One region of the Paractinoplanes abujensis genome, then DNA from elsewhere that is predicted to be linked to it. Evidence: riboswitches for the same ligand, from Rfam matches in the RefSeq annotation. Region 1 holds a riboswitch; the other holds the start of a gene.
The links. A riboswitch is a leader RNA that binds a small molecule or an ion and turns the genes downstream of it on or off. The one in region 1 is predicted to bind cyclic di-AMP.

Region 1 (6,613 bases):
GCCGGCATGATCCGTGAATTGACGAGCGGCGGCATGACACGCGCTACCGGCAGCACCCCCGCTGCGTGAGCGCTGTCAGCGGCATCACGGCCGTGTGATCGCTTCAGGCGGCAGACTGTCGGCATGCGCGCATTCGTGATCACCGGGCCCGGCCGCTCCGAGGTCGTCGAGGTGGATCCGCCCGTTGCCGGCCCCGGTGAGGTGGTCGTCGACGTCGAGCGGGCCGGTGTCTGCGGCACCGACATGGAGTTCCTCAGCGGCGACATGGCCTACCTGGCCAGTGGCGACGCCACGTACCCGGTGCGCATCGGCCACGAGTGGAGCGGCGTGGTCTCGGCGGTCGGCCCCGAGGTCGACCCGGCGTGGCTGGGCAAGCGGGTCACCGGCGACACGATGCTCGGCTGCGGTCACTGCGCCCGCTGCCGCAACGGCCGCCAGCACCTGTGCGCCGACCGCTACGAGATCGGGATCCGGCACGGCTGGCCGGGCGCGCTGGCCGAGAGCCTGCCCGTGCCGGCCAAGGCCCTCTTCGAGCTGCCCGACGCCGTCGACCCCACACTGGGCGCCCTGGTCGAGCCGGGTGGCAACGCCCTGCGCGCCGTGCGGGCGGCCGGCCCGCGCCCGGGCGCGCCGATCCTGATCATGGGGCCGGGCACGATCGGCCTGCTCGCCGCCATGTTCGCCCGGGCCCGCGGCGCGAACGTGCACCTGCTCGGCGCCACCCCGGAGTCGCTCGCCTTCGCCCGCGAGCTGGGCTTCACCGACGCGTGGACGCGGGCCGACCTGCCCGCGGTGCCGTTCGACGCGATCATCGACGCCACCAACGCGCAGGACCTGCCGGCGTTCGCGGTCGACCGCGTCGAGCCGGGTGGGCGGGTCGTCGGCATCGGTCTGGCCGGCGAGCCGTCCCTCGTGGACACCCGCCGGATCGTGCTCAAGGACCTCACGGTCGCCGGTGTTCTGAGCGCGTCGGGCGGGCTCGGTGAGACCATCGAGACGTACGCCTCGGGGGCCGTTGATCCTCGACCGCTGGTGGCCGAGACGGTCGGGCTGGAGGAGGCGGCCGAGGTGCTCGCCGGGCGGCGCAGCGGATCGGCACCGAAGATTCACATCGACCCGCGAGGATGAGGCTATGACCTACGTTGTGGTGGGCGGCGGCCTGGCTGCCGCCAAGGCGGTGGAGACGCTGCGGGACGAGGGCTTCACCGGCCCGATCACCCTGATCGGCGCCGAGACCGACCGGCCGTACGAGCGTCCGCCCCTCTCGAAGGGTCTGCTGCTCGGCACCGATGAGCCCGGCGGCGTCTTCGTGCACTCGGTGGATTGGTACGGCGAAAAGGCCGTCGACCTGCGGCTGGGCACCACTGTCACCGCGATCGACCGTGCCGCCGAGGTGGTGCGGCTGGCCGAGGGCGACGAGATCCCGTACGGGAAACTCTTGCTCGCCACCGGCGCCAGCCCGCGCCCGCTGGCTGTTCCGGGCGGAGAAAGGGCCCTCCTTCTCCGTACGCTCGAGGATTCGCTCCGTATCTCGGCGGCCATCACCAGCGCCACCCGGGTGGTGGTGGTCGGCGCGGGGTGGATCGGTCTCGAGGTTGCCGCGGCCGCCCGCAGCCGTGGCGCGCAGGTGACCGTCGTGGGGTCGGGCGCGCTGCCGCTGCAGAAGGTGCTCGGCGACGAGATGGCCCAGGTCTTCGCCGACCTGCACCGGGCCCACGGCACCGAACTCGTGCTGGGTACTCGCGTCATCGAGGTCACCCCGGCTGAAGTGGTGCTGGCCGACGGTCGCCGTCTGCCGGCCGACGTGGTGATCGCCGGCGTCGGCGTGAACCCCAACGTCGCCCTGGCCGACCACGCCGGTCTCGCGGTCGACGACGGCGTGCTCGTCTCGTCGAGCCTCGCCACCAGCGATCCCGACATCTTCGCGGCCGGCGACATCGCGCACGTCGACCACGCCTTCCTCGGGCGGCGGGTGCGGGTCGAGCACTGGGACGTCGCCATCCACACCGGACAGGCCGCGGCCCGGGCGATGCTCGGTCAGCCGGTCGCGTACGACCGTCTGCCGTATTTCTTTACCGACCAGTACGACCTCGGCATGGAGTACACGGGGTTCGCCCCACCCGGCGCGGAGGTGGTCGTCCGCGGTGATCTCGGCGCTCGCGAGTTCATCGCGTTCTGGCTGGTCGACGGCCGGGTCGCGGCGGGTATGAACGTCAACATCTGGGATGTGGCCGACCGGATCGGGGAGTTGATCCATTCGCGGGCCGTGGTCGACCGGAAGCGGCTGGCCGATCCGGGCGTCGAGCTGGCCGACCTCGCCGCTTAGGGGTTCGTCAGAGGGCTTGCTCCGGTGGCGAACGCTTCGCGCAGGTGCGGGAGCAGGGCAGCCAGTGCGGGACTGACCCGTGGGCGCCAGGTCAGGGTGAGCAGGGCGGGGATCCGTACGGGATCAATGGGAATGGTTTTGAGCTGCGGAAACGCGGTCGCCATGGACTCGCTGAGCACGCCCAGGCCGAGGCCGCGCGACGCCAGCTCGGCCACTGCGCCCGGCGCCGACGCGACCAGCACCACATTGGGGAACAGGCTCGCGGCCAGGCACGATTCGTCGAGCACGGTGCGGACGCCGGTGCCAGCGGGCAGAGTGACCAGCGGATGCGCGACGAGCTCGGTCAACGGGATGCGGTCGAGGCGGGCCACTTCGGAGTCGGCGGGCGCCATGGCGGCCAGACCTTCGCGCACAATCACCTGCGACTCCAGGTGTTGCGGAGGTTCGCCGGCCACGCCCACCAGGGCCACGTCCACCGTGCTGACCCGCACACCCGCGACGAGCCGGTCGGAGTTGTCCTCGATCAGGTCGAGCTCGATCGCCGGATGCTCGCGGCTGAAGGCGGCCAGCGCGGCGAACAGCGGCTTGACCTCGCATCCGGTCACCATCCCGACCGTCAGCTGTCCTCGCACGAGCCCCCGCACCTCGTCCACTGCCTGCCGCAGACCGGCGGCGGCCTCCAGGGCTGCTTTCGCGTACGGGAGGGCGGCCGCACCCGTCTCGGTGAGGCGGGCGGTGCGTCCCGAACGGTCGAACAGCGGCGCTCCGATCTCGTGCTCCAGCGCCTTGACCTGCGAACTCACGCCGGACTGGGTGATGCGCACGCGTTCGGCGGCCCGGGTGAAGTTCGCCTCCTCGGCCACGGTTACGAAGTACTCCAGCTGACGCAGTTCCATAACTCCCAATGCTAGTTCCCATAAGAACTATGCGTTGGACTTGTCGACCCGGCCGGAGCAAGGTGGACGCATGACCGAACGCGAGAAGGCCAACCGTCCCGAAGACCTGACCCGCCTCTTCGTTGAGCGTGCCAACGCCAAAGACGCCGAAGGGCTGGCTCTGCTCTATGAGGAAGACGCGGTGATGGCCTATCCGCCCGGCCGCCAGACCGTCGGCCGGGCCGCGATCCAGCGGCTGTGGGAGGAGGCTCTGCCGCACATGCCGTCCTTCACGCCCGAGGAGCCGTTGCCCACGCTGATCAGCGGCGACCTGGCCCTGACGTCGACGCCGCCGAGCGACGGTGCCGGCGCCCGGGCCCAGGTGGTGCGTCGTCAGCCTGACGGCACATGGTTGCGTGTCCTCGACCAGCCGGAATTCGTCAACCCGGCCTGAGGCGACCGGCGTCTGTCACAGCGCGAGCGGCTGACCGGGATAGATCCGGTGCGGGCTGCTGAGCACGTCGCGGTTGAGGCGGTGCAGGGCGCGCCAGCCGCCGGGATAGTTCGTCCGCTGGGCGATCACGGCCAAGGTGTCTCCGGCGCGCACGATGTAGACGCGTTTCTTCGCACGGGTAGGCGTCGAGCGGGTGACCGAGCCGGCTGTCGCGGTGGCTTGTGCAGTCGGTGCGTCAGTGGTTGTTGCTTGAGCCGTTGCCGCCGCGGCTGCTCTGTCAGCGCGGGCCTCGGCGAGTTGGGCGGCTCGATACTGCCTGGTCGACGAGGCTCGACGGCCGCATGTGGGCCAGGCCCCCAGGCCCTGGCCGTCGCGCACGCGTTCGGCGATCGCGATCTGCTCGGTCCGGCTGGCCTGGTCGGCGGTGCGAGCGAACCGTGACCCGCCGTAGGCGCGCCAGGTGCTGCGGCTGAACTGCAGGCCGCCGTAATAGCCGTTGCCCGTGTTGATGCTCCAGTCGCCGCCCGACTCGCATTCGGCGATGGCGTCCCAGTTGACCTCGGCCGTGGCCGCGGGTGCGGCGGCGGCCGGCGTGGTGGCGATCGGCCCGATCAGAGAGGTGATGCCGGTGACGCCCGCGGTGGCGATGGCTAGTGCGGCGCGGGCAGATGGACAGACTCGTGCCATGACATGAACCCTCCACGCCTGCGAGGTCAGCTGTCGGGTTCGGGCTGAGGTGCCCGGCCGCGTGGTGTGGCGGCTTCACCCCGAGGCGCGCGGACGCGCCGAGGAACGTGGGTCCCCCGCTCCATGCCGTTGAGGTTCGTCCCGTCGGGCGGCGGCAGGACTCGGCGTTCCGCCCGCGGTGTCCGCGCAGCGCGGACAGGGCCGGCTCTGAGGCCGTGAAAGACCCCTCACCAGCCGGATCGATAGAGGAACAAACGGCTTGAGACTAAACCGAACGAGCGGTTGGCGGAGCGCTGATGCAGAATCCAGAACCATGACCGATCGAGCCAGGGATCACGATATCGTCGTCTACGGCGCCTCCGGGTTTGTCGGCGCGGTGACCGCCCGTTACCTCGCCGAACACGCGCCGGAGGGCACGCTTCTGGCCCTGGCCGGGCGCTCCGAGCCGCGCGTGGCCACCGTCCGCGACAAGCTGGGCGTCGACTGGCCGATCATCGTGGCCGACGCCGCCGACACCGAGGCACTGGCCCGCCTCGCCGCCTCGACCCGGGTCGTGGTGACGACAGTGGGGCCGTACCTGAAGTTCGGCCAGGCGCTGGCCCGGGCGTGCGCCGAAGCCGGCACGGACTACGTCGACCTGACCGGCGAGGTGGTCTTCGCCCGGCGGAGCATCGACGCCAACCACGAGACGGCCGCGCGCACAGGCGCCCGGATCGTGCACTCCTGCGGTTTCGACTCGGTCCCCTCCGACCTGGGCGTCCACGTCCTCGCGCAGCAGGTCGCGGCCGACGGCGCCGGGGAGCTCACCGACACCACGATGGTCGTGACCAGCATGCGGGGCGGGGTCAGTGGCGGCACGATCGACTCGATGCGCCAGCAGCTCGACGCGGTCAAGAACGATCGCGGCCTGCGCCGGCTGGCCGCGAGCCCCTACTCGCTCAGCCCCGACCGGGCCGGCGAGCCCGACCTGGGCCGGCAGAGCGACGTCGCCACCGTGCGCGGCGCCGACGTGGATCCGACGCTGCGCGGCACGCTCGCGCCGTTCTTCATGGCGTCGTACAACACCCGCGTCGTCCGGCGCAGCAACGCCCTGCTCAACTGGCGCTACGGACGCCGCTTCCGCTATCGCGAGCTGCTCAGCGTCGGGGCGTCGTCCCTTTCACCGCTCGTGGCAAACGGGGTCAAGGTCGGCTTCGGCGCCCTGGTGGCGGGCATGATGCTGCCGCCGACCCGGTTCGTGCTGGACCGCCTGCTGCCCAAACCGGGCAATGGCCCGAGCGAGCGGGCGCAGCGGGAAGGCCACTTCACCTTGGACTTCTTCACCACGACGACGACCGGCGCCCGCTACACGGCCCGTTTCCGGGCCAAGGGCGACCCGGGGTACGCGGCGACCGCGGTCATGCTCGGCGAGTCGGCGCTGGCCCTGGTGCACGATCGCGACGCGTTGCCGGCCTCGCCGGGCGGCGTGCTGACCCCGGCCACGGGCCTGGGCGACGCCTTGGTGACGCGCCTGCGGGCGGCCGGAGTGGAGATCACGGCTCGTCGCCTGTGACGGCCGGTTTCGCGGCTCGCGCCGCCGGGATGTTCCGGCTGGTGGATGGCGCCGCCGGATGTGGCCGGCTGGCAGATGGCGCGGCCGGGAGCAGGCGGCTGGGCGATGGCGCCGCCGGATGCGGGCGATTTCACAGGACGGCTGCTCTGGTGGTGAGGGCCAGGGCGATGCCGGTCAGGTGGTCGGCGAGGCGGTCGGGGTCGCCGACCATGTCGTGCGAGATCCAGTCGATGATCACCTCACTCAGGCCCGCCACCAGGGCCAGGAGCGTACGGTCGTAGCCGCTCTGGTCCTGGGGCCGGCCGCCGGCACGCCGCAGCACGGCCGCGACGAACTGGGCGTCCTCGCGCAGCACGCCGCGTCGCCGCGTCTCCATCCGGGGAGCGTTCACGTAGATCACGCGGGCGCTCTCCGGGTTGCTCTTCAGCATGTCGACGAGCGTGTGCAGAGCCGGCCGGAACAACTCCTCCAGCGTGGCCGGCCGCTCGGGGATCGCCGCGGCCACGCCGCGCAGCAACCACTCGTTCTGGTCGCGGTTCACCTTGAGCAGCAGGTCCGGACGATCGTCGAAATGCTCGTAGAAGTACCGTTTGGACACTTTTGCACCGGCGCAGATGTCGGCCACGGTGACGTCGTCGTAGTCGCGCGTCCCGAACAGGTGCACCGCCGACGCCATGATCCGCGCGCGCCGCTCGTTGGACCGCTGCTCGCGAGATCTG
Region 2 (6,613 bases), 5.8 Mb from region 1:
TCCGACGACAGGTCGACCGGGTAGCTCTGGTCGATGTTGTCGGTGCCACCGCCGGCCCGGTTGTGCAGCACGTAGGCCGTGCCGTCGGGGGCGATCAGGCTGACCACCAGGTCACCGATGTACGTGTGCTGGATCTTCACGTCGACCGAGCTGGCAGTGGACGGGGTGGCCGCGCACTGGCCCAGCTCGACCTCGCTGGTGACCGTGGTCAGGTCGGGGATCGGCACGGCCGTGGCGTTGGTGACGGTGCAGGCCGCGACGCTGCCGACCTTGACGGTCAGCGGCTTCGAGCGGGTCAGCGAGGCCGCGGTCGCGGTGATGGTGACCGGGCCGCTGGTCCGGGTGGCGTCCGGGGCGGCGCTCACGGTGATCGTGGTCGACTCCCCCGCCGTGACGGTGGCCGGCTCGAACGAGACGGTCACACCGGCCGGGGTGGCGCCGGCGCTGAAGGTGATCTCCTCGGCCTCGCCGTTGACCACTGCGGTGGTCGCCGTGACGGTCGTGGACTCGCCGGGGCCGACTGCGGCGTTGTCGGCGGACAGGGTCAGCGCGAAGGCGTTGCCGTCATAGCATTCCTCGTCGTTGCCGGCCACGTTGACCGAGGTCCACGCGGTCTGCACGGCCTTGTACTCGGCGCTGCACAGGCCGTACAGGTCGGTGGCGGCGGCCAGCGAGTAGGCGCGGGCGGTGTTGGCCGGCGTGGTCGTGTTCACGTAGCCGGTGTTCGAGACGAAGTACGCGTCGAGCGCCCGGAACCAGATCTTCGCGGCTTTCTCCTTGCCGATGCCGGTGACCGGCTCGGCGGCGCCGCAGACCGGCGAGGTCCCGTACGGGGTCGCGCCCGAACCTTCGGCCAGGTTGAAGAAGAAGTGGTTGGCCACGCCGGAGGAGTAGTGCACGTCGACGCTGCGCGTGGAGGTCGACCAGCAGCTGTGGGAACGCCCGTCGAGGGCCGGGTTGTACATGTAGCGCAGCGGCGAGCCGTTGCCGTTGATGTCGATCTTCTCGCCGATGTCGTAGTCGCCCGCGTCCTCGGTGCTGCCGGCGTGGAACTCGACCATGCTGCCGAAGATGTCGCTTGTGGCCTCGTTCAGGCCGCCCGATTCGCCCGAGTAGGTGAGCCCGCCCGGCACCACGTTCTCGGTGACGCCGTGCGACATCTCGTGCCCGGCCACGTCCAGCGCGACCAGCGGCTTGGCGTTGCCCGTGCCGTCGCCGTAGGTCATCTGGGCGCCGTCCCAGAAGGCGTTCACGTACGCGTTGCCGTAGTGCACGCGGGAGGGGACACCGCGCCCGTCGCCGAAGATGCCGTTGCGGCCGTGCACGTCCTTGAAGTAGTCGAACGTGACCGCGGCGCCGAAGTGGGCGTCCACGGCGGCCGACTGCCGGTCGGCGGGTGCGCCTGTGCCCCAGGTGTTGTCGGCGTCGGTGAACGTGGTGCAGGTGCCCGACGTGCGGTTGTTCATGTCGCAAGTGGAACCGTTACCGCGTACGGGATCGATCAGCGTGAAGGACTCCCCGGCCGGCGTCGATTCGAGCGCGACCGGGCCCGAGTAGATGCTGTTCCCGGTGCCCGCGATGTTCTCGATCTCGTCGTACGAGCCGACGACCTTGCCGGTCAGGGCGTCCGAGATGACGTGGAAACGGGACGGGGTCTGACCGTCGGGCTGCCAGCCGGTGATGACGGTCTCCCACGACAGCGTGCCGATGCCGCTGCTCGCGTCGACGAACAGCTCCGGCGTCCCGGCCTGGGTGATCGTGCCCCGGAACTGGCCCTTGGCCGTGGCGGCGGCGCCGGCGGCGGTGACCGACGGCTTGGTGCCGAGGCTGAGCGGTTTGGCCAGGCCGGCCGACGCACCGGCGAACTTCCCGGCCTTCGTACGGATGATCACGTCACCGCCGTAGACGCGCAAACCGTCGTAGGTGCGGGTGTAGCGGGTGATGCCGTTCTTGTTGCTGTAGACCGTGTAGCGGTCCTTGGCCGACTTCTTGATCGCCGATCCGGCCTGGTCGATGAGCGACGAGCCGGGGGTGACCGGCGCGGCGGACGCGGTTGTGGCGGTGGCCACCAGGCCCCCACTGGCCAGGGCGATGGCGCCGGCCAGCGCGACAGCAATTCTCACGTGTTTCCTCCCCACGAGGTACAGACATCCACGTCTGTCTATGCGAGAGATCCTCACAGTTCGCGGGACGGCGCGGGGAGAAATCGCCTGTAAAGTTTAAGTTTCCATTTAGTTGGGTCGATGTCCAGCTTGTCGCGGGGCAGCTCACGGGGCGAATTCGGGCACCGATCCGGCTGTCCACACAGTGGGACGCGGCGCGCGCGTCCGGCCCGATCGGCAAACCGGGCCGGACGCGCGGACGACTCAGAGGGCGAGCCGCTGACCGGGATAGATCAGGCTGGGGCTCTTGAGCACCGTCTTGTTGAGCTGGTAGAGCGCCTTCCAGCCGCCCTTGACGTGCTGCTTGGCCGCGATGGAGGCCAGCGTGTCACCGGAACGCACGACGTAGTGCTTGCCGGAAGCGGGCTTCTTGGCGGGCGCGGCCGGCTTCTTCGCGACCGGCTTGGCGGGGGTGCCACCCTTCTTGCCGCACGTGGGCCAGGCCCCGATGCCCTGCCCCTTCAGCACCTTCTCAGCGATCTTGATCTGCTCCGCCTTGGTGGCCTTGTTGGCGGTCGGGGCATATTTCGTTCCCCCGTACGCCTTCCAGGTGCTGCGGCTGAACTGCAGCCCACCGTAGTAGCCGTTGCCGGTGTTGATGCTCCAGTTGCCGCCGGACTCGCACTTGGCGACGGCGTCCCAGTTCACGCTCGCGGCCTGGGCCGGCGACGCGGGGCCGAGCAGGCCCACCGCGCCCGCGACGCCCGCGACCGTCAGGCCGAACGCGACACGGGTCTTCTTAGCGATCTGTGCCATGAAAGAGCTACCTCCACGCCTGCGAGGTGAGCTGTCGGGTTCGGGCTGGGCTGCCCGGCCGCGCGCAGGCGGCTTCACCCCGAGGCGCGCCGGCTGGGAACAGCGGCGCGCCGAGGAACTTGTGGGTCCCCCGCTCCATGCCTGGGTTCGTTTCCGCACGGGCGGCGGCAGGATTCGGCGTTCCGCCCGGGGTGCCCGCGACTGCGGGACTCGGCCGACGGTAACCAGGCGACGACCCGTACAGCCAAATCCGCGGGCCGAATCGTGAACTTCGACTCATCGATCCGGGAACCCTGGAGGCCCGTTCCTAGTCTCACTGGTGTGATCCGTGCCCTAGCAGCGTTTGTCCTGGTCTGTGGCGTGTTGGCGACCGCCGCGTGTGGTGGCGACAAGGTGCCCGGTGACGCCGCTCGCATCAAGGTGAAGCTGGTCGCGACCGACGCCGCCCCGGTGGCCCGGGCCGTCAACACGTTCGGCTTCGACCTGTTCGCCCAGCTCGACGAGAAGGACGCGAACACGGTCACGTCCCCGGTGTCGGTGTCCGTGCTGCTGGCCATGGTGTCGGCCGGCGCCGACGGGGACACCGCAGCCGAGATGGCGCGGGTGCTGGGTCTGCGCGAGGGTCAGGACGAGCGGGTCGGGGCGCTGCTGCGGGAGCTGGCCGACACCGAGGACGTGACGTTGTCGGTGTCCGACGCGCTGTACAACAACGGCCCGCTCGAGGACGACTACGCCGACTTCGTGCGGCACAGCTTCGGCGGCACCGTGGAGGACGCCGATCTGGGGTCGGCGGAGACGGCTGAGAAGATCGACGACTGGGTCGACGAGAACACCGGCGGCCGGATCAAGGGCATCGCGCGCGACCTCGGCCTGCCCAGCGCGCAAGCCACCCTCGTACTGCTCAATGCGGTGTACTTCCTGGGGACGTGGCAGAACGAGTTCCTCATCTTCCTCATCACGCGCGACGAGAAGTTCACCACTCCCGGCGGGCCGGTCACGGTGCCCACAATGCACCACTCGGGCGGTTCCTACGGCTATGCCGAGCGCGACGGCTTCCGCATGCTTCGTCTCCCGTACGGCGAAAACGGGCGCTACGGGATGGAGATCATCCTGGCTGAGGACGGCAAGATGGCCGGTGCCGCCGACTGGCAGGCGCTGAGCGGCAGCCTGGCCCCGCGCGGTTTCGAGGACATCGCGCTGCCCCGCTTCGAGCTGCGCTGGGCCGGCCAGCTCACCAAGCCGCTGCAGAAAATGGGCATGACCAGCGCGTTCGACCCGGCACGGGCGAACTTCCGGCCGATGTCACCGGACGGCCGACGGCTCGAGCAGGTGTATCACAAGACGTACATCCGGGTCGACGAGAAGGGTACCGAGGCGGCCGGAGTCACGGGCGGGGTCATGACGACCTCGGCCCAGGTGAACCCGGCCGTGTTCCGCGCCGACCGCCCGTTCCAGTTCACGATCTCCGACCGGCGGACCGGCACGATCCTGTTCCTGGGCGCCGTACGGGATCCGCGTTAACGCACGACGGTGACCGGGCATTTCGCGTACGCGGCGACGTGCTGACTGACCGAGCCGAGCACGAGACCCGCGAAGCCGCCGTGCCCGCGATGCCCGACCACCAGCAGGTTCTTGCCCTCCGACTCGTCGATCAGGACCTTCGCCGGGCGTCCCTGCCGGACCTGAGCCCGTACGGGCACCGGCGGGTCCTCCCCGAGCTCCTCCTTGATCACCTGGAGCAGCTCCTCGGTGGTGGCCTGGCTGGGCTCGGCCACCGCGTGTTCGGAAACGCTGGGCCCGCCCGCCGGTGGCAGCAGCGTGTGCTCCCACACGTTCAGCACGAGCAGCTCGGCGCCGTGGTCCGCCGCCTCGGCCGCGGCCCAGGTCAGGGCCTTACGGCTGCCGGGTGACCCATCGACGCCGACAACGATCGTCGTCCATGTGCTCATGCGCTCATTACAGGCCGTACGGCGTCCGCAGAGCAACGCCGCGGCCGGGAAACGGCGGCCAGACGCACGTATCGACATCTCTGCTTGCGAGTGCCCGCGGATCGGTTTAGCGTCGAATTCAAGTGTGATCCAGATCACGGTCGAAGGGGGATCCCCATGACCACCACGACGTCGGACACGGTTTCGACGGGATCCGGGGCGGCCGAGCACAAGCCACTGATGTCCAGCTCCGCCCTGCTGATGATGAACCTCGGCTTCTTCGGGGTGCAGTTCAGCTTCGGGCTCACCCAGTCCGCGGTGAACCCGCTGTTCCTGCTGATCGGCGCGAGTCCCGAGCAGCTGCCGATCCTCAACCTGGCCGGGCCCGTCACCGGTCTGCTCATCCAGCCCTTGATCGGAGCGATCAGCGACCGCACCTGGCATCCCCGGTTCGGCCGGCGACGACCGTTCATCGTGGTCGGCGCGATCCTGTGCGCGATCATCCTGTTCGCGTTCCCGTTCGTCGGCGTGCTGTGGCTCGGCGTGATCTGCTTCTGGCTGCTCGACGCGGGCAACAACACCTCGATGGAGCCGTACCGGGCGTTCATCTCCGACCGGCTGCCCAAGTCGCAACTGGCGCGCGGCTTCCTGACCCAGAGCATGTTCACCGGGGCCGGCGCCGTGCTGGCCAACGTGTCGCTCTTCGCGCTCCAGAAGGTCGAGGCCCTGCAGACCGAGGCGGGCAACGGGGTCCCGTACTGGATGTTCGCCTGCTTCATGATCGGCACCGTGTGCATCCTGCTCACAGTGCTCACGGCCATGGCCCGTACGCGGGAATTGAAGCCGTCGGACGACGAGCTCGAAGAGATGGCCAACGCGCCGCGCGGGCTGGGACCGGCCGTACGGGAGATCGCGGACGCCGTACGCGCGATGCCCGTGGCCATGCACAAGATCGGGGTCGTCTTCGCCTTCCAGTGGTACGCCATGTTCATCTACTGGCAGTTCCTGGCGGTCAGCCTGGGCGAGACGGTGTTCGGCGCCAACCCCGAGCAGGGCGGCTCGGCCTGGGACGACGCGATCGCGTGGAGCGGTCTCGAGAACGGCGCCTACAACTTCGTCACCATGGTTTCGGCGCTCTTCCTGGTCGGCTTCGCCCAGCGGATCGGGGCCAAGCGGGTGCACGCCATCGCCCTCGGCCTGGCGGCGCTGGCACTGGTGTGGCTCGCGCACATCGACAACCAGTATCTCGCGCTGGTTCCGATGATCGGCGTCGGCATCTTCTGGGCCAGCGCGGTCGGCGTGCCCTACCTGATGGTGGCCAGCATGGTCCCGGCCAAACGGACGGGTGTCTACATGGGCATCCTGAACATGATGATCGTGGTGCCGATGCTGGTGCAGACGGTCACGTTCGGCTGGATCTACGAGCACTGGCTGGACGGCAAGGGCAGCAACGCGATCATCCTGGCCGGGGTGCTGCTGGGCATCGGCGCCGTGGCCATGCTGTGGGTCAACCCGCCCGACGAGGCCGACGAGTCCCCGATCGTGCCCCTGGGCGGCCGGCGCAGCATCACTGTCTACGACCGCGTGATCGTCGGTTCCGACGGCACACCCACTTCCCTGTACGCGGTGGATCGCGCGGCCGAGGTGGCGCAGGCGGCCCAGGCCCGTCTGGTGGTCGTCACCGCGTATCGCGAGGCCTCCGACGAGCCCGCCGCCAGCGAGCCCGGCCTGCACCGCGACATCAGCGGCATCGAGGTGGCCCGGGAA

Region 2: it holds a riboswitch for cyclic di-AMP, as region 1 does, so the genes downstream of both, BKA14_RS01055 (LysM peptidoglycan-binding domain-containing protein) here and BKA14_RS45235 (LysM peptidoglycan-binding domain-containing protein) in region 1, are expected to answer to the same signal.

The regions. Positions count from the first base shown of each region.
Region 1 is NZ_JACHMF010000001.1:6,143,735-6,150,347, reverse strand. Features, by position in the region: gene BKA14_RS28150 (TetR/AcrR family transcriptional regulator) at 1-69, shown strand, start outside; gene BKA14_RS28145 (zinc-dependent alcohol dehydrogenase) at 124-1,128, shown strand; gene BKA14_RS28140 (NAD(P)/FAD-dependent oxidoreductase) at 1,133-2,326, shown strand; gene BKA14_RS28135 (LysR family transcriptional regulator) at 2,323-3,222, opposite strand; gene BKA14_RS28130 (YybH family protein) at 3,293-3,655, shown strand; gene BKA14_RS45235 (LysM peptidoglycan-binding domain-containing protein) at 3,671-4,342, opposite strand; cyclic di-AMP (ydaO/yuaA leader) riboswitch at 4,344-4,487, opposite strand; gene BKA14_RS28120 (saccharopine dehydrogenase family protein) at 4,656-5,894, shown strand; gene BKA14_RS28115 (TetR/AcrR family transcriptional regulator) at 6,025-6,613, opposite strand, start outside.
Region 2 is NZ_JACHMF010000001.1:304,158-310,770, reverse strand. Features, by position in the region: gene BKA14_RS01060 (M4 family metallopeptidase) at 1-2,123, opposite strand, end outside; gene BKA14_RS01055 (LysM peptidoglycan-binding domain-containing protein) at 2,367-2,918, opposite strand; cyclic di-AMP (ydaO/yuaA leader) riboswitch at 2,921-3,078, opposite strand; gene BKA14_RS01050 (serpin family protein) at 3,279-4,439, shown strand; gene BKA14_RS01045 (universal stress protein) at 4,436-4,867, opposite strand; gene BKA14_RS01040 (universal stress protein) at 5,024-6,613, shown strand, end outside.